3 regions of the Pseudochelatococcus sp. genome follow, and region 3 is predicted to be linked to each of the others. Evidence: riboswitches for the same ligand, from Rfam matches in the RefSeq annotation. Region 3 holds a riboswitch; each other region holds the start of a gene.
The links. A riboswitch is a leader RNA that binds a small molecule or an ion and turns the genes downstream of it on or off. The one in region 3 is predicted to bind thiamine pyrophosphate.

Region 1 (5,981 bases), on a different contig from region 3:
CTACGAGACCTCCGACTTCGACGCCGCCGTGGAGGCGCTGCGCGAGGAAGACCTGCTCGGCGTCGTGACCCGATCGGAGAAGGGCGCGCTGGTCGTGACGCGCGACGAGACGATCGCGGTGCCGGCGTTTCCGGTGGCGGAAGTCACCGATTCGACGGGCGCGGGAGACCTGTTCGCGGCCGGCTTCCTGTTCGGCCTCTCGCACGGGCTCGACCTGCGCACGGCCGCCCACCACGGCGGGCTCGCGGCTTCCCATGTCATCCAGCACATCGGCGCGCGGCCGCAGAAGAACCTGCGCCAGCACGCCATCGATAACGGGCTGCCGGTGGAGCCGCCGACCGGGGCGGCCTGAGCCGTCACCAACTTGTGTGATTGACCCCGGCCGCGTCAAAGGCCACATAGATACCCTGTCCAGGCGCGGGAGCCTTCCGTTCCCCGCCTCCGGGACGAATTCGGTCTATCGCGCCTTGCGGCGCCTTTCGCGGGATATGTTCATGCGCGCCTTACGCCGGCTTTGCCGTTCTCTCCTCGCCGCCGCCTGCGTCGCCTCGTTCGCGGCCTCCGCCCCCGCCGCGGAGATGCCGCAGGAGCAGCGGGCGCAGATCGAGAGCGTGATCCGCGACTATCTGGTGAACAACCCGCAGGTGCTGAAGGACGCATTGGCGGCGCTCGAGGCGCATCAGGAGAAGGAACAGCGCGCCGTCGTCGCGGAGGCGGTGCGCGACGTGACGGCGGACGCCGCCGCGCGGGACGGCATCGTGCTCGGCAACCCGGAGGGCGACATCACGCTCGTCGAGTTTTTCGACTACAACTGCGGCTTCTGCAAGAAAGCGCTCGGCGACATCGAGGCGCTGGTCAAGGCGGACCCGCGCATCCGCTTCGTGCTGCACGATTTCCCCATCCTGCGCTCCGAATCAGCCGACGCGGCGCTGGTGAGCATCGCGGCGGGCAATCAGTTGTCCGGCGACAAGTATTACCGTTTCCATTCCGATCTTCTTCTGTCGAAGGGCGTGGTGGGCAAGGAGCGCGCGCTCGAAGTCGCGAAGGCGGCCGGCGCGGACATGAAGCGGCTCGCGCGGGACATCGAATCGGAAGCCGTGCGTCAGAAGCTGGCGCGCAACATGCAGGCAGGCGAGCGGCTTTCGCTCACGGGCACGCCGAGCTTCATCGCCGGCGACAGCGTGATCCCCGGCGCGGTCGGGCTGGAGACATTGCAGACGATCGTGGCTTCGGTGCGCCAGTGCGGCAAGGTCACTTGCTGATCCACGGCGGAAAAACATCGAAAACAGAGGTTATACGCAGAAAAGCGGAACCATATCCCTTTCCCTGTCGGCCGCGCCGGTCTAAGAGGTGGAATCGCTTTGCGTCGACGATGCGGGCGCGCCTTCGCACACGCCTTCCGGCGTTCGGACGACGGCGGACCGCGATAAGCTGAGCAACCGCCGAATGGTCGCAATCCACGTTCTCAACGGTCCCAACCTCAACCTGCTCGGACAGCGCGAGCCGGAAGTTTACGGCCGTCTCTCGCTCGCCGATATCGAGACGCGCCTGCGGGCCAGGGCAGAGGTTCTGGCGGCCGCCGGCGGCGGGGCGATCTCGCTTGCCTTCGCGCAGACCAACAGCGAGGGCGAGCTCGTCACCCTCGTGCAGAACGCGGGGCTTGCGGGAGCGGGCGTGATCCTCAACGCCGGCGCCTACACGCACACCTCCATCGCGCTGCGGGATGCGATTTCGGGCTCGCGGGCGCTTGCAATCGAGGTGCATTTATCGAATGTGCACGCGCGGGAGCAATTTCGCCATCATTCCGTGATTGCAGCAGTGGCGCACGGCGTGATCGCGGGCTTCGGCGCGGCCGGCTACGAGCTGGCGCTGGAAGCCATCGTGCCGCTGCTGCGGGCGCGCACGGCGGCCGTTGAAGGCGTTGGAAACCATTGACAGAAGAAAGCATGGCAAAAATCAGCCCTATCGATCCTGAACTCGTCAGGGAGCTTGCGAAGCTCATCTCGGAAACCGACCTGACGGAAATCGAGGTTGCCAAGGGCGACCTGCGCATCCGCGTCGCGCGCGCCGTCACGGCCAATGTCGTTCTGCCGCAGGCCGCGCCGGTGGCGGCGACGTTGCCGGGGGCTGCTGCGATCGCGCCGGCCGCGCCCGCGGCGGCGGCGCTCGCCGACAACCCCGGCACCGTGCTGTCGCCGATGGTGGGCACAGCCTACCGCCGCCCCTCGCCGGATGCGAAGCCCTTCATCGAGGTGGGATCGAAAGTGCAGGCGGGCGACAAGCTGCTGCTGGTCGAGGCCATGAAGACCTTCAACGACATCGTGGCCCCGCGCTCGGGCACCGTCACCGCCGTGCTCGTGGAGGACGGGCAGCCGGTCGAGTACGGCGAGCCGCTGCTGGTGATCGAGTAATCGATGTTCGACAAGATCCTGATCGCGAACCGGGGCGAAATCGCGCTGCGCATCCTGCGGGCCTGCAAGGAACTGGGCATCGCCACCGTCGCCGTCCATTCCACCGCCGACGCCAACGCCATGCACGTGCGCCTCGCGGACGAGAGCGTGTGCATCGGCCCGCCTCCCGCGCGCGACAGCTACCTCAACATCCCGGCGCTCATCGCGGCCTGCGAGATCACCGGCGCGGACGCGGTGCACCCCGGCTACGGCTTCTTGTCGGAAAACGCGCATTTCGCCGATGTGCTGGCCGAGCATGGCATCGCCTTCGTCGGCCCCAAGGCCGATCATATCCGCCTGATGGGCGACAAGATCGAGGCCAAGCGCACCGCGCGCGCGCTCGGCATTCCCTGCGTGCCCGGCTCCGAAGGCGGCATCACGGACGATGACGAGGCGCAGCGCGTCGCGGCCGACATCGGTTTTCCCGTGCTCGTCAAGGCGGCGGCGGGCGGCGGCGGGCGCGGCATGAAGGTGGCGCGCGACGCCGCGAGCCTCTCCGATGCGCTCGCCACCGCGCGCATGGAGGCGAAGGCCGCCTTCGGCGACGATTCCGTCTATCTGGAGAAATATCTGGAGAAGCCGCGCCACATCGAGATTCAGGTGATGGGCGACGGACGCGGCGGCGCGATTCACCTGGGCGAGCGCGATTGCTCGCTCCAGCGCCGCCATCAGAAGGTGTGGGAGGAAGCGCCCTCGCCCGCCCTCAACCTGTCGGAGCGCGAGCGCATCGGCGAGGTGGTTTCCCGCGCGATGCGGGAGCTGCAATATCTCGGCGCCGGCACGGTGGAATTCCTGTACGAGAACGGCGAATTCTACTTCATCGAGATGAACACCCGCATTCAGGTGGAGCATCCGATCACGGAGATGATTTCCGGCATCGACCTCGTCAACGAGCAGATCCGCGTCGCCGCCGGCGCGCCGCTGTCCATCCGGCAGGAGGACATCGTGCTGCACGGCCATGCCATCGAGTGCCGCATCAACGCCGAGCATCCGTCCAACTTCCGCCCCTCGCCCGGCACCATCACCTATTACCATCCGCCCGGCGGGCTCGGCGTGCGCGTCGATTCGGCGGTTTATCAGGGCTACCGCATCCCGGCGAATTACGATTCGCTCGTCGGCAAGCTCATCGTGCACGGCCGCACGCGCACCGAATGCCTGATGCGCCTGCGGCGCGCGCTGGACGAGTTCGTGGTGGACGGCGTCGAAACCACGCTGCCGCTGTTCCGGGCGCTGGTGCGCAACCAGGACGTCCAGAACGGTCTTTACGACATCCACTGGCTCGAACATTACCTCGACGCCGAGGGGCCGCTGGAAATCGAGGCGCTGCGCACGGTCTGAGCGGGCGGGACGCTTCGCCCGCGCTTGCTTCCGCCGGGTTTCCTGTCACAATGGCTTATCCGCTTGGGGTGTCCCGCGCCTGTTTCCGGTGCGGGGCTGAGAGGCGCCCGCCAACCCATCGAACCTGAACCGGATCATGCCGGCGGAGGGAAGCGAGATGCGCCCGCAGGCGGTTTTGCGCGGGCGGCCTTCCGTTCCGGCCTGATCGCAACCCGCGACGCGAGCCAGCATCATGCCGCCCTCAACGACAATACAGGAAACGGGCTTCCCCCCTCGCCCGGTCGACCTGCGCCTTTACGCCATTCTCGACCCCGAGCGCGCGCGCGGGCGGCCGCTGCCCGATCTGGCGCTGGCGGCGATCGACGGCGGCGTGACGCTGCTGCAATACCGTGACAAATACGCCGACACGCGCCGGCTCGTCGCCAACGCCCGCGCCATCCGCGAGGCCGTCGCCGGCCGGGGCGTGCCGCTGCTGATCAACGACCGCATCGATGTGGCGCTGGCGGCCGGCGCGGACGGCGTGCACGTGGGGCAGGACGACATGACGCCAGCCGACGCGCGCCGCCTGCTGGGCGGGGAGGCCATCGTCGGCCTGACGCTCAACAATGTCGAGGAAGCGGCGGCGGCCGCGCGCGAGCCCATCGACTACGGCTGCATCGGCGGTGTGTTCGCGACATCCAGCAAGACGGACGCGAAGCCCCCCATCGGCCTCGACGGGCTTGCCGCCGTCGCGGCGGCGGCGCGCGGGCATGCCGCGCATCTGCCGATCGCGGCCATTTCCGGCATCGACGAGACCAATGCCGCCGCCGTCATCGCCGCGGGCGCAGAGGGCGTGTCGGTAATCTCGGCGATCTTCATGGCGGACGACGTGGCGGAAGCGGCGCGGCGGCTGCGCGCCATCGTCGACCACAGCCTCGCCGCGCTCGGGCATCAGGGCGACCTCACGCCGGAAGACAGGCCATGAGCACTATCGCAGGCACCACGCCCATCGCCGTGACGATCGCCGGCTCCGATTCCGGCGGCGGGGCGGGCATCCAGGCCGACCTGAAAACCTTTTCGGCGCTCGGTGTCTATGGCGCCAGCGTCATCGCCGCGCTCACGGCGCAGAACACGCTGGGCGTCACCGGCATCCATGATGTGCCGCCGGATTTCGTCACGGCGCAGATCGACGCCGTCTTTTCCGACCTGCCTGTCGGCGCGGTCAAGATCGGCATGCTGTCGCGGCCGGAAACCATCGCCGCCGTCGCGGACGGTCTGCGACGCTGGCGGCAACAGGCCATCGTGCTCGATCCCGTCATGGTGGCGGCAAGCGGCGACCGGCTTCTGGCGCAGGAGGCGGTGTCGACGCTGCGGGAACGGCTGATCCCGCAAGCCTTGCTGATCACGCCGAACCTGCCGGAGGCCGCCGTGCTGCTCGACACCGACCCGGCGGAAAACGAGGCGGACATGCTGGCGCAGGCGCGCGCCCTGCTGCAACTCGGGCCGCGCGCCGTGCTGATCAAGGGCGGGCACGCGCGCGGCGAGGAAAGCGTCGACCTGCTGATCGAGGGCAAGGACGTCATCCGCCTGCCCGCGCCGCGCGTCGCCACGCGGAACACGCACGGCACCGGCTGCACGCTGTCTTCCGCCGTCGCGGCGGGGCTGGCGAAGGGGCTGGCGCTGGAGGAAGCCGTGGTCGCGGCCAAGGATTACGTCAGCCGCGCCATCGCCGCCGCCGACCGGCTGACGATCGGCAAGGGGCACGGCCCCGTGCACCACTTCCATGCATGGTGGTAGCGGCACGCCTGACGGTAGCGGCGCGGCCGATGGCCGCGCCTTTCAGGAGCGGGATTACTTGTTGGTTTCCTGAATGTGGGCTTCGAGGAACCACAGGTCCTTGTCGAGCGCGCGCGTCACTTCCGTGAACACGTCCGAGGTCGCGTCGTCACCGGCTTCGGCCGTGGTGCGGATCGCCTCGCGGGTGGCCTTGGCGACTTCGGCGAAGGAGCGCGACAGGTATTCGACATGCTCCAGCCCGTCCGTGATCTGCAAGGGATAGGCCTTGAGCTTGCTGATCTCGGCGGCGACCTGCACGGTGCCGTGGGCGATGCCGCCAAGCGCGGTCAGCCGTTCGGCAATCGTGTCCGTATATTCCACCACGTTGGCATAGAGCTTGTCGAACAGCTCGTGCAGCGCGATGAAGTGCGGCCCCTT
Region 2 (5,981 bases), on a different contig from region 3:
AGATCGACGCGCTCGTCGCCGATCCGCAGACGGACCGGGACATGCGCGCCTTCGCGGCGGAGGAGCGCCCCGCCGCCGCCGCGCAACTGGCGGAGGCGGCGCGGGCGCTGACCATCATGCTGCTGCCCAGGGACAGCGCCGACGAGAAGAGCGCCATCCTCGAAATCCGCGCCGGCACCGGCGGCGACGAGGCGGCGCTGTTCGCGGGCGACCTGTTGCGCATGTACACGCGCTATGCCGCGACAAGGGGCTGGTCGGTCGAGATTCTCTCCGAGAGCCCCGGCACGGCCGGCGGCTACAAGGAAATCATCGCGGAAGTGGCGGGCCGGGGCGTGTTCGCGCGTCTCAAGTTCGAATCCGGCACGCACCGCGTGCAGCGCGTTCCCGAGACGGAAGCGTCCGGGCGCATCCATACCTCCGCCGCGACGGTTGCGGTGCTGCCGGAGGCGCAGGATGTCGACATCGCCATCGACGAATCGGACCTGCGCGTCGAGACCATGCGCTCCAGCGGCGCCGGCGGGCAGCACGTCAACAAGACCGAATCGGCCATCCGCATCACCCACATCCCGACGAACACCGTGGTGATGGTGCAGGAGGAGCGCTCCCAGCACCGCAACCGCGCCAAGGCGATGGCCATGCTGCGCGCCCGCCTCTACGACGCCGAACGCAGCCGCACGGAAGCGGCGCGCGCGCAGGACCGCAAGTTGCAGGTGGGCTCGGGCGACCGCTCGGAACGCATCCGCACCTACAACTTTCCGCAGGGGCGCGTCACCGACCACCGCATCAACCTCACCCTCTACAAGCTGGAAGAGGTGATGATGGGCACAGCGCTCGACCAGTTGCTCGATGCGCTCATCGCCGAGCATCAGGCCGAATTGCTCGCGGCGCAAGCCACGTGAGCGGCGCCCCCCCTTCCCGCGCGGAGGCGTTGACGCGGCTGACCGCCGATCTGCGGGCAGCGGGCATCGACACCGCCGCCCTCGACGCGCGCCTGCTGCTGGCCGCGGCCGCGCGCCTGTCGACGATCGATCTTTATACCTGGCCCGATGTCCCGCTCGATGCGGCGTCCCACGCGCGTCTTGCGGCGATGGCCGCCCGCCGCCTCGCCCGCGAGCCGGTGGCGCGCATTCTCGGGCAGCGGGAGTTCTGGGGGCTGCCGTTTCATCTTTCCCCGGCCACGCTCGTGCCGCGCCCGGAGACGGAACATGTCGTCGAGGCGGCCATCGCCGAACATGCGCGCATCGTTGCGGGGCGCGACAAATCCGCGCAGACGGGCGCGCCCTTCACGATTGCCGATCTCGGCACGGGCTCGGGCTGCATCGCCGTGGCGGCGGCGCACGAACTGGCGGACGCACGCGCGATCGCAGTCGATCTCGCGCCCGACGCCGCCATTGCGGCGCGCGGCAACGCGGTGCGCAACGGCGTCGGGGATCGTGTATCGGTGATCGTGGGATCGTGGGCCTCGGCGCTCGCCGACCGTTGCGCCGATCTCGTGCTTTCCAACCCGCCCTACATCGAAACTCTTGACCTGGAGGGTCTCGATACCGATGTAAAGGACTACGATCCGCGTCTTGCCCTTGATGGCGGCGCCGACGGGCTGCATGCCTACAGACAGATCTTCGCCGATGCGCGGCGCATCCTGCGTCCCGACGGGGCGGTCGTCGTGGAGTTCGGCCGCGGACAGGCGGCCGCGATCGCGGATATCGCACGGGCGAACGGCCTGCTTCCGCGCCCTGCGATCCTCGATCTCGCCGGAACAGAGCGCGTCATTGTTGCCACATTGTTGTGAAAGATGAGGCTGTTCGACGCTTTCCGACCAAAAAAGTGCTTGGCGCGATAATGGGAAGCCGGTAGTGTCAGGTTGTGAATCAAGCTTGGCCGTCAATCAGGTTATCCGGTTCGCTCTTCGGCATGTAGGTCGGGGCGGCCGCCAGCTCGTCTGTTGAACTGATCGCATCTATCAAATGGATGATTCCAGCAGATCGGATTTCATGTGATCCATCAGCGTGTCGCTTTTTCGTTGATCGCGGTCCGGAGCCTCCCCGCCGCAGGCCGGCGCGGCGGGTTTGCCTGCTGTTCGTGTCGTTGAAGCGTGCATGGCGTTGCGAATCGCTGCCCGTCGGATGCGCCGCGATCCGGGAAGGTTCGTTTCCGCGCGGGTTCACTCGGCCACGATGAGGCTCTGGAAAGCGGTATCGAGGTTTTTTAAGAGAACACTGACGCAACAACGGCTGTTTGTCGCCCTTTCGCGAGGGGGCAAACAAGTATCCTTGCCGCCACGGACAGCACGCAGGGATTTTGGAGCGCTTTCCGGTTAGATGGAATCATTTAATCGACAAGAACTCGCTCAAAATCAAAGCCTTGAGGATTTTTGCGTTTCGACGGGACGCAAAAATCCTCCAGGAAGCATGATCCCGGAAAGCGGATGCCGCCTTTTGGAAAAAGATGATGCTCGAACAAGAAGATAGAGAATTCCTGCGTTTCGACGAAAGGCAGGGATGCTCTTGACGACCGGCACCGGAACCGGCAACCGATCCTGCCAGACGATCGGCGCACCCGGAGCGGGCCGGATGACAGCAGGGACGCGACGTCCCCATTTTCAGCTCCCAATGAGATAGTCGATGAGACCAGGTCAAAACAGGCGCATGCGCAACCGCAACCGGAAAGCTCCCAACCCGCTGACGAAGACGTTCGAGTCGAACGGGCCGGACGTCAAGGTGCGCGGCACGGCCCAGCATATCGCCGAGAAATACACGCAGCTCTCGCGCGACGCCCATGTCGCCGGAGATCCCGTGGCGGCGGAAAACTATCTCCAGCATGCGGAGCATTACCTGCGCATCATTCTCGCCGCGCAGGCGCAATACCAGCAGAATTTCGGATTTCCGCGATCCATGGACGAGGATCAGGAGGACGGCGCCGACGACGGCGCTTTCGGCTACGGCTACGGCGTGCAGGACTACGGCGCTCCCCAGCCCGACACGCGTCAGCACGAGCCGCGCCAGCATGAACCGCGCACCGTCGGCCAGCGCCAGCCCGAATCGCGCTTCGCCCCCGCGTTCGACGACGAAGGGCAGCCGCCCCAGCGCGACCGGCCCGAGAGGAACGCGCGCGGCCAGGACAGGCAGCAGGAGCGTCAGCCGCAAGAGCGGTCCGAGCGCCCCGAGCGGCAGGATCGCCGCGAGCGCTTCCGCCGCCGGCGCGAGGATAACGTGAACGGCTTCGCACAGGCCCCCGAGGATGCCGGCGCCGCCCGCCAGCTCGCCCTGCCCGCGTTCCTCACCACCCCGGTTCGCCCGGCTGCGGAAGCGGACGAGCAGCCCGCCATCGCGCGCGAAGTCACCGCCGACCCCATGCATGCGGAACCTGCGCACGCCGAACCCGTGCGCGCCGCGCCCGAACAGCCTGCCGAGGCGGTCGTTGCGGCGCCGGTGGTCGAGGCGGAAGTCACTCCGACCGCCGCTCCCGTCGAGCCGCCGCCGGCGCCCGCCGCGGAAGCCGAGACGCCCGCGCCCCGCACCCGCCGCCGCCGTGCCGCCGCGAGCGAGGAGACGGCCGGCGAGGAAGTCGAGCCCGTCCGCAAGCTGCGCGCCACACGCACCCGCAAGAAGACCGTGGACAGCGACCTGCCGGTCGCCGAGTAAGGCGTCTTGCATGACCGGCGCATCGAAGCCGCCATGCAAAACGCCTTCATCCCTGTCTTTTGATTTCCGAACCTGCGTTCAATCCGGCACGCGGGGCCGAGTGCAACCCGCCTGCGGCGGGGGGCCGGTATTCTTGCGGTTGACAAAGCCGCCTGTTGCGTCAAAGGTAAGGCTATTCCGAGGGGGGTCCCGCGAGGGGGCTGAGATTCCGTCATGCCGTTCAGGGCCTTGAGGCCACGCAAACGGCGCCGCGGTGACCCTTGAACCTGATCCGGGTCATACCGGCGGAGGGACGGGACAATGCCGACGCAAAAGCGCCTCGTTGCGTTACAAAAATCGTTGCATCTGAAATCTTGTCAGCCGCTTCACGCCCGGATTCTCACTTTCCGGGAGGTTGATAGCCGTGACGACGACAGTTGCAGAAACCAGCACGACGACTGAAAAACGCCCGCGCACCAAGGTCGCCGCGGCGCCGGCAGCCGTCACCACCGGGCCGATTCACGGCTCGCGCAAGATCTACGCCTCGCCCGAGGGCCGACCGGACATCCGCGTGCCGTTTCGCGAGATCGCGCTCGATCCCGCCTGCGGCGAGGATCCGGTGCGCGTGCAGGATACCTCCGGCCCCTATACGGACCCGGATGCGGCGATCGACCTCGAACAGGGGCTCGCGCCGCTGCGCGCTCCGTGGCTTGTCGCGCGCGGCCTCGACGAGATCGCGGCGCGCGCCGTGAAGCCGGAGGACAACGGATTCGTCTCGCCCGAGCGCCTCGTGCCGGCCTGTCCCGCCGCGCGGCCGGTGCTCGCCGGGCGCGACGGCCAACCCGTGACGCAGCTCGAATTCGCCCGCGCCGGCATCGTCACCGACGAGATGATCTATGTCGCGCATCGCGAAAACCTCGGCCGCGCAGCCATGCTGGCCGGCGCGCAGGCGCGCCGGGCGGACGGCGAGGATTTCGGCGCCGCGATTCCGGCCTTCATCACACCGGAATTCGTGCGCGAGGAAGTGGCGCGCGGGCGCGCCGTCATTCCCGCCAACATCAACCATCCCGAGCTGGAGCCCACCATCATCGGCCGCAATTTTCTGGTGAAGGTCAACGCCAACATCGGCAATTCCGCCGTCACCTCCTCGGCGGCGGAGGAAGTCGAGAAACTGGTGTGGGCCACGCGCTGGGGCGCGGATACGGTGATGGACCTCTCGACGGGGCGCAACATCCACAATATCCGCGGCTGGATCATGCGCAACTCGCCGGTGCCCATCGGCACGGTGCCGATCTATCAGGCGCTGGAGAAAGTCGACGGCGAGCCGGAAAAGCTGACGTGGGAGCTGTTCCGCGACACGCTCATCGAGCAGGCCGAACAGGGCGTCGACTACTTCACCATCCACGCGGGCGTGCGCCTCGCCTATGTGCCGCTCACGGCGAGCCGCGTCACCGGCATCGTCTCGCGCGGCGGCTCCATCATGGCGCGCTGGTGCCTCTCCCACCACCGCGAGAGCTTCCTGTACGAGCGTTTCGACGAGATCTGCGACATCATGCGCAAGTATGACGTGTCGTTCTCGCTCGGCGACGGCCTGCGCCCCGGCTCCATCGCCGACGCCAACGACGCGGCCCAGTTCGCCGAACTCGACACGCTGGGCGAACTCACCAAGATCGCCTGGGACAAGGGCTGCCAGGTGATGATCGAGGGTCCCGGCCATGTGCCGATGCACAAGATCAAGGCCAACATGGACAAGCAGCTCGCCACCTGCGGCGAGGCGCCCTTCTACACGCTCGGGCCGCTGACGACCGACATCGCGCCGGGCTACGACCACATCACCTCGGCCATAGGTGCTGCGATGATCGGCTGGTTCGGCACGGCGATGCTCTGCTACGTCACGCCGAAGGAACACCTTGGACTGCCCAACCGCGACGACGTGAAGACCGGCGTCATCACCTACCGCATCGCCGCGCACGCGGCCGATCTCGCCAAGGGCCACCCGGCGGCGAAGCTGCGCGACGACGCCCTGTCGCGCGCGCGCTTCGACTTCCGCTGGAACGACCAGTTCAACCTGTCGCTCGACCCCGACACGGCGCGCGCCTTCCACGACGAGACCATGCCGAAGGACGCGCACAAGGTGGCGCATTTCTGCTCGATGTGCGGGCCGAAGTTCTGTTCCATGCGCATCACGCAGGATCTGCGCGCCGAAGCGGAGCGGCTGTCCGGCCTCACCGACAAGGCGGCGCAGTTCCGCGAGCAGGGCGCGCAGATCTACGTGCCGGCCGCGGAATAGAGCGGAACGGAATCGCGTATTCGCGATGGTCGGGCAGGCTCCGCGCGCGTTCTGTCCAAGCCGAGTTCCGG
Region 3 (5,981 bases):
CGCCGGCTTCCGGCAGGTGCACGCCACGCGCGCCCGCCTGCCGTGCGACCTCCGGCGAGCCATGCACCGTGACGCAGGCGCCGCAAGCCTGCGCCCGCCGGCGGAGGTCGCGCGCCAACCGCACCTGATCGTCGGCGGGGAGATCTTTTTCACGCAGGCTGATCCAGCGCCCGCCGCCCGCGAATACCGCCTCCGCCATCGTCGCCATGCTGCCGGCAAGCTGATGCCTGTCGGTGACGACGAGCAGCGGCGGCGCGGGCAGCCTCACGATTCGATGAGGCCGAGTTGCGGGCTCGACGCTTCCGCGTTGCGGCGCCTGGGAATGCGCCCCGCGAGATGCGCGAGACGCCCGCCCGCCACCGCATGCTTCATGGCGGCGGCCATGCGCACCGGATCGTTCGCTTTCGAAACGGCGGTGTTCAGCAGCACGGCGGCGCAGCCGAGCTCCATGGCGAGCGCGGCGTCGGAGGCCGTGCCGATGCCGGCGTCCAGCACCACCGGCACCGGGCTTCTGGCGCAGATCATCTCGATCATATGCGGATTGGAGATGCCGAGGCCCGAGCCGATCGGCGAGCCGAGCGGCATGACGGCGGCGGCCCCGGCATCGGCGAGCTTGCGGCAGGCGATCGGGTCGTCGGTGCAGTACGGCAGCACCACGAAACCCTTGTCGACAAGTTCGGCGGTGGCGCGCAGCAATTCCTCGACATCGGGATAGAGCAGCTCGCGGTCGCCCACCACCTCCACCTTCACCCAGTCGGTGCCGAGCGCCTCGCGCGCCAGTTCCGCCGTCAGCACGGCGTCGCGCGCCGTCTGGCAGCCCGCCGTGTTGGGCAGGAAATGCACCGAACCCGCCAGCACATCCACGAGCGTTTCCGCCGCGCCGGAAAGATCGATGCGGCGGATGGACGCCGTGGTCATCTGCGTGCCGCTGGCCTTCACGGCATCCAGCATCACTTTTTGGCTGGGATAGCCCGCCGTGCCGAGGAAGAGCCTCGATGTGAAAGTCCGCCCGGCGATCACCAGCGGATCGTCCTGCATATCCGTCGCCGTGATGTCCGTTACCATGATATCCGTCGCCACCGCGCTCACCCGCCCTGCCGCGCCTGCACGATCTCGATGCGATCGTCGGCGTTCAGCATGGTCCGCATCCACCTGTCGCGCGGCAGCACCGCGCCGTTGAGCGCCACCGCGACGCCGCGCGTATCGGCGGCGATGGCATGGCGCACGAGCACGGAGGCCAGCGTCGCATCCGCGACCTGCTCGCTCCTGCCGTTGACGCGCACCTGAATTTCACTCATGTCCCGATCCACTTCGTCCCTGTTCTTCCGTCCTTGTTCTTCCGTTTATGCCGCGACGGGGCGAAAACGTTCCAGCGCGAAGGGCCGCGCCAGCGCATCGAGCGCGCCGTCGAGGATGAAGCGCGACACGATGTCGGCCGTCACCGGCGTCAGCAGGATGCCGTTGCGGTGATGGCCGGTGGCGTAGACGAGGCCGTCGACCGGCCCCGGCCCCAGGATCGGCGCGTCGTCGCGGCTGCCGGGGCGGAAGCCCGCCCATGTCTCGATCAGCGGCAGTTCCTCGACGCCGGGCAGCGCGCGCCAGGCGTTCTGCAACAGCGACAGGATGCCGCCCGCCGTCAGCCGGTCGTCGAAGCCGCGCTCCTCCGCTGTCGCGCCGACGATGAGACGCCCGTCGCGGCGGGGCACCAGATAGACGCCGGAGGCCCAGACGACATGCCGGATCAAGGGGTTGGCGGCATCCATGCCGAGCGCCAGCATCTGCCCCTTCACGGGGCGCACGGGCGGGCGGGCATCGGGCGTGAGCCCGCCGATGCCGCGCGACCACGCGCCCGCCGCCAGCACGACGACGGACGCCTCATGCCGCTCTCCGCCGGCCTCCACGCCGGCGGCGCGCCCGTCCGCGACCAGAATGCGCTCGACCGGCGTTTCCTCGCGCAGATCGACGCCCGCGCCGGTGGCGGCCGCGCGCAGGGCGGCGGCGAGCTTGCGGTTGTCGACCTGATGGTCCTGCGGGCTCCAGACGGCGCCCGTCGCACCGGCGAGCATCGGCTCGCGGTCGCGCACCTCCCGCCCCGACAGCCACGTCACCGGCAGGCCGGTTTTTTCCTGCAAGGCGAGATGATGGCGCAGCCGCGCCTGCTCGTCGGCGTTCAGCGCCACATGCAGCGTGCCTTCCTCCCGCAGATCGACGGGGAGGCCGGCGGCGCTTTCGAGTTCCGCGGCGAAGGCGGGCCATAACTGCTGGCTGCGGCGGTTGAGCGGCAGCAGCCATTCCTCGCCCGGCTCCAGCTCGGTGCAGGCGGCGAGCATGCCCGCCGCCGCATGGCTCGCGCCGCTCCCGGCCCGGCCCTTGTCGAAAACCGTCACGCGGACGCCGCGCCGCGCCAGCCGCCACGCGATCGACAGACCGATGACGCCGGCACCGACAATGATGACGGATGAATCAGATGAATACGCGACCAACGGCTTCTCCCTACGCTGGCATGACCCAGACAGGTTCGATGGGTATAGTCTCAGCCGCGCCCGACGCGCGGCACCCCAGTGCCTTTAGTGGAACATCGTCTCTTTTGCCGACTTTGGCAAGGGGGTAACACGCAGAAGGGGCCTCGATGCTACAGCGCCTCTTCGTCGTCGTGCAGCGCATCGCCGTCTCTCGGCGTGGGAATCGAGAAGCCGCGCGGCAGCCGGCCGTCCAGAAAGCCGGCCCCCTTCAGGTCTTCGAGGCCGGGCAGGTCGTCGAGGGAGGCGAGGCCGAAATGAGACAGGAATTCGGGCGTCGTGCCGTAGGTCACGGGCCGGCCGGGCGTGCGCCGGCGGCCGCGCAGCCTGATCCAGCCGGTCTCCATCAGCGTGTCCAGCGTGCCGCGCGAGGTGGCGACGCCGCGGATTTCCTCCACCTCCGCCCGCGTCACCGGCTGGTGATAGGCGATGATCGCCAGCACTTCGAGCGCCGCGCGGGAAAGCTTGCGCGGCGCCTCCACCTCCCGCACCAGCGCCGGCGCGAGATCGGGCGCGGTGCGGAACGTCCATTTTCCCGCAACCCGGACGAGCACGACGCCGCGGCCGGCGTAATCCGCCTGGAGACGGATCAGAAGCGCCCCGAGATCGGTCCCGGCGGGAACACGGGCGGCGAGGTCCGCCTCCGCCACCGGCTCGCGCGAGGCGAACAGGATCGCCTCGATCACGCGTAAAGCACGGCCTTCGACGAACACGTCCCGCGGCGCATCGCCTTCCATCAGGCGACCTCCCGCGCGGCATCGGGCTCGACATCGGGCTCTTTCGGCCGACAGCGCAACATCAGGGGCGCGAAGGGCGCGTCCTGCCGCAGTTCGATGCGGCCCTCGCGCACCATTTCCAGCGTCGCCGAGAGCGCGGAGGCGCGCACCGTGGCCCGCATGCCCGGCGTCGCCATGAAGCTTTCGAGCCAGGGATCGAGCGCCGTCCAGTCCCGCGCGCCGCCGACCAGACGTTGCAAGGCCTCGCGGGCCTCGGCGAGAGACCATACCGTGCGCCGCTGCAAGGTCACGCGGGCGTTGGCGGTGCGCTGGCGGTTGTCGGTGTAGGCGCGCAGCAGGGCGAACAGCGAGACGTCCCATTTCGGACGCTCCACGATGGCCATTTCCTCCGGCGCGCCGCGCGCCAGCACATCCCGCCCGAGGCGGGGGCTGTCGGCGAGTTGCTGCGCCGCGCGCCGGATCGCCTCCAGACGCCGCAGCCGCAGGGCGAGCACCGTGGCGAGATCTTCCGCCACCGGCTCTTCCGCCGGCGCGGGCGCGGGCAGCAGCAGGCGGGATTTCAGGAAGGCGAGCCACGCCGCCATGACGAGATAGTCGGCGGCGAGTTCGAGGCGCAACTGGCGCGCGGCCTCGATGAAGGCGAGATATTGCTCCACCAGCGCCAGAATGGAAATCTGCGCCAGATCGACCTTCTGGCGGCGGGCGAGTTCCAGCAGCAGATCGAGCGGCCCCTCGAAGCCGTCGACATCGACGATCAGCGCGGGCTCCGCCTCGCGCCGTCCCGCGTCGAAATCGTCCGCCGCGATATCCGCGCGGAATGCCCCGTCGGCCACTCTCGTCATGCCCTCCCGTCGCGGCGGCAGCCGGTCGCGCACCGCCTCACGCGCCGACGGGCGCGGCCCCTTCGGTGGGGTCGCCCGGCTTCGGCGCATCCGCCAGAAGATCGGCCGGGAAGCCGCGCTTTGCAAGGGCGGCCGCCACGGCCGCATCGAACCGCGCGCGCTCATCCACAGGATCGAACGCCGCCGGCTCCTGCACAGGATCGAACGCCGCCGGCTCCTGCACAGGATCGAACGCCGCCGGCTCCTGCACAGGATCGAACGCCGCCGGCGCGCGGCGGATGAGGTCGAGCGCATGACGCGCGCGGGCGGCGGCTTCGCCGGCAAGCGGCGGAGCGAGCGCGGCAAGCTCCCGCATTTCGGACAGCAGGCCGTTGCAATGCAGCGCGATATCGCAGCCGGCGGCCAGCGCCGCCTGCGCGCGCGCGCCGATCGTGCCCGAGAGGGCGTTCATGGACAGATCGTCCGTCAGCAGCAGCCCATGAAAACCGATGCGGCCGCGAATGACGCGCGCGATGACGGCGGGCGAGACGGTGGCGGGATTGTCGGGATCGATGGCGCTGTAGACGACGTGCGCCGTCATCGCGACGGGTGCATCGGCCAGCGCGCGGAACGGCGCGAAGTCGCGCGCGTCGAGTTCCGCCTCGCCCGTGTCGACCACCGGCAGCGCCCGGTGGCTGTCGGCGTTGCCGCGCCCGTGGCCCGGAATGTGCTTGACGACCGGCAACACCCCGCCGGCGAGATATCCTTCCACCGCCGCGCGGCCGAGCACGGCGACGCGCTGCGGATCGGCCGCGAGAGCGCGATCGCCGATCACGTCGCTGGCTCCCTCGGCCGGCACATCGAGCACGGGGGCGCAATTGGCGGTGATGCCCACGGCCCGCAGGTCCGCCGCGATCAGACGCGCCCCGCGACGCGCCTCCTGCGGCTCCATCAGGCCGTAAATCGCGCCCGGCGGATAGGGCGGCCAATGCGGCGGCCCGAGACGCTGGACGCGCCCGCCCTCCTGATCGACGAAAACCGGCGCGTCCGGCCGGCCGACGCAGGCGCGCAGCGCCGCCGTCAGCGCCCGCACCTGCGCGGGTGAAACGATATTGCGGCGGAAGAGGATGAACCCCCACGGATCGGCATCCGCGAAAAGCGCACGCTCCTCGTCCGTCAGCGTCGGGCCGGAACAGCCCAGAACGAGCGCCCTCATGACATCCCGGCGCCCGTCAGTTGCGCGCCACGAAGCACTGGCCGCCGGAAGCCTGGATGCGCACGCACAGGGCCGTCGCCGCATCGCGCGAGGGGAAGGACCCGACGCGCAGGCGATAGATGGTGCGGCCGCCGGTCTGCGCCCGCAGGATATTGGGCGAATAGCCCGCAAGCTCGCCATGCTGGCGCTGGAGATTGGCGAACAGGTTGCGCGCCTCGCTCTCGCTGCCCGGCGCGGCAAGCTGCACGGTGAAGCCGCCTCCGGCGGCCTGCGGCGCGGCTTCCTGCGGCGTGGCGGCGACCTGCTGGCCGGCGGGGCCGGCCTGCGGCGAGATCTGCATCGGCGCGATCTGCAAGGGCGCGCGCGTCGCCGGGCGGTTGACGCCGGCCGGACGCGGCACGGGCATCACGGACGGCGCGGCGACAGCCGGGACCGATGCCGCAGGCTCCGCGACCGAAGGCGCGGAAACGACCGGCGTGGCGGGAGACGCGGCCTCGGGCGTCGCCGTCGCGAGCTGCTCGATGGTCGGCGCGGCAACGGCGGGCGCCTGCGGCGCGGCCGGCCCGCCGGAGGGCAGGATGCTGCCGTCCGGCCGCACGGAGACGGTGCGCACGCGCTTGGGCTCGCCGAGCGCCACGATGGCGGGGCTCGTGGGCTCCGGCGCTTCCGGCAGCGTGACATCGGCCGC

Region 1: another riboswitch for thiamine pyrophosphate. It lies ahead of thiE (thiamine phosphate synthase); the one in region 3 lies ahead of thiO (glycine oxidase ThiO).
Region 2: another riboswitch for thiamine pyrophosphate. It lies ahead of thiC (phosphomethylpyrimidine synthase ThiC); the one in region 3 lies ahead of thiO (glycine oxidase ThiO).

What each region holds. Positions count from the first base shown of each region.
Region 1 is NZ_JBMNUS010000007.1:10,371-16,351, forward strand. It holds gene ACOYJQ_RS11420 (adenosine kinase) at 1-352, shown strand, start outside; gene ACOYJQ_RS11425 (DsbA family protein) at 495-1,262, shown strand; gene aroQ (type II 3-dehydroquinate dehydratase) at 1,447-1,935, shown strand; gene accB (acetyl-CoA carboxylase biotin carboxyl carrier protein) at 1,947-2,411, shown strand; gene accC (acetyl-CoA carboxylase biotin carboxylase subunit) at 2,415-3,788, shown strand; TPP riboswitch at 3,843-3,956, shown strand; gene thiE (thiamine phosphate synthase) at 4,021-4,752, shown strand; gene thiD (bifunctional hydroxymethylpyrimidine kinase/phosphomethylpyrimidine kinase) at 4,749-5,564, shown strand; gene dps (DNA starvation/stationary phase protection protein Dps) at 5,619-5,981, opposite strand, start outside.
Region 2 is NZ_JBMNUS010000001.1:146,564-152,544, forward strand. It holds gene prfA (peptide chain release factor 1) at 1-899, shown strand, start outside; gene prmC (peptide chain release factor N(5)-glutamine methyltransferase) at 896-1,789, shown strand; gene ACOYJQ_RS00675 (DUF4167 domain-containing protein) at 2,622-3,641, shown strand; TPP riboswitch at 3,812-3,951, shown strand; gene thiC (phosphomethylpyrimidine synthase ThiC) at 4,138-5,910, shown strand.
Region 3 is NZ_JBMNUS010000010.1:16,990-22,970, reverse strand. It holds gene ACOYJQ_RS14695 (thiamine phosphate synthase) at 1-268, opposite strand, end outside; gene ACOYJQ_RS14690 (thiazole synthase) at 265-1,065, opposite strand; gene thiS (sulfur carrier protein ThiS) at 1,086-1,298, opposite strand; gene thiO (glycine oxidase ThiO) at 1,344-2,483, opposite strand; TPP riboswitch at 2,473-2,571, opposite strand; gene scpB (SMC-Scp complex subunit ScpB) at 2,633-3,256, opposite strand; gene ACOYJQ_RS14670 (segregation and condensation protein A) at 3,256-4,098, opposite strand; gene nagZ (beta-N-acetylhexosaminidase) at 4,136-5,293, opposite strand; gene ACOYJQ_RS14660 (SPOR domain-containing protein) at 5,310-5,981, opposite strand, start outside.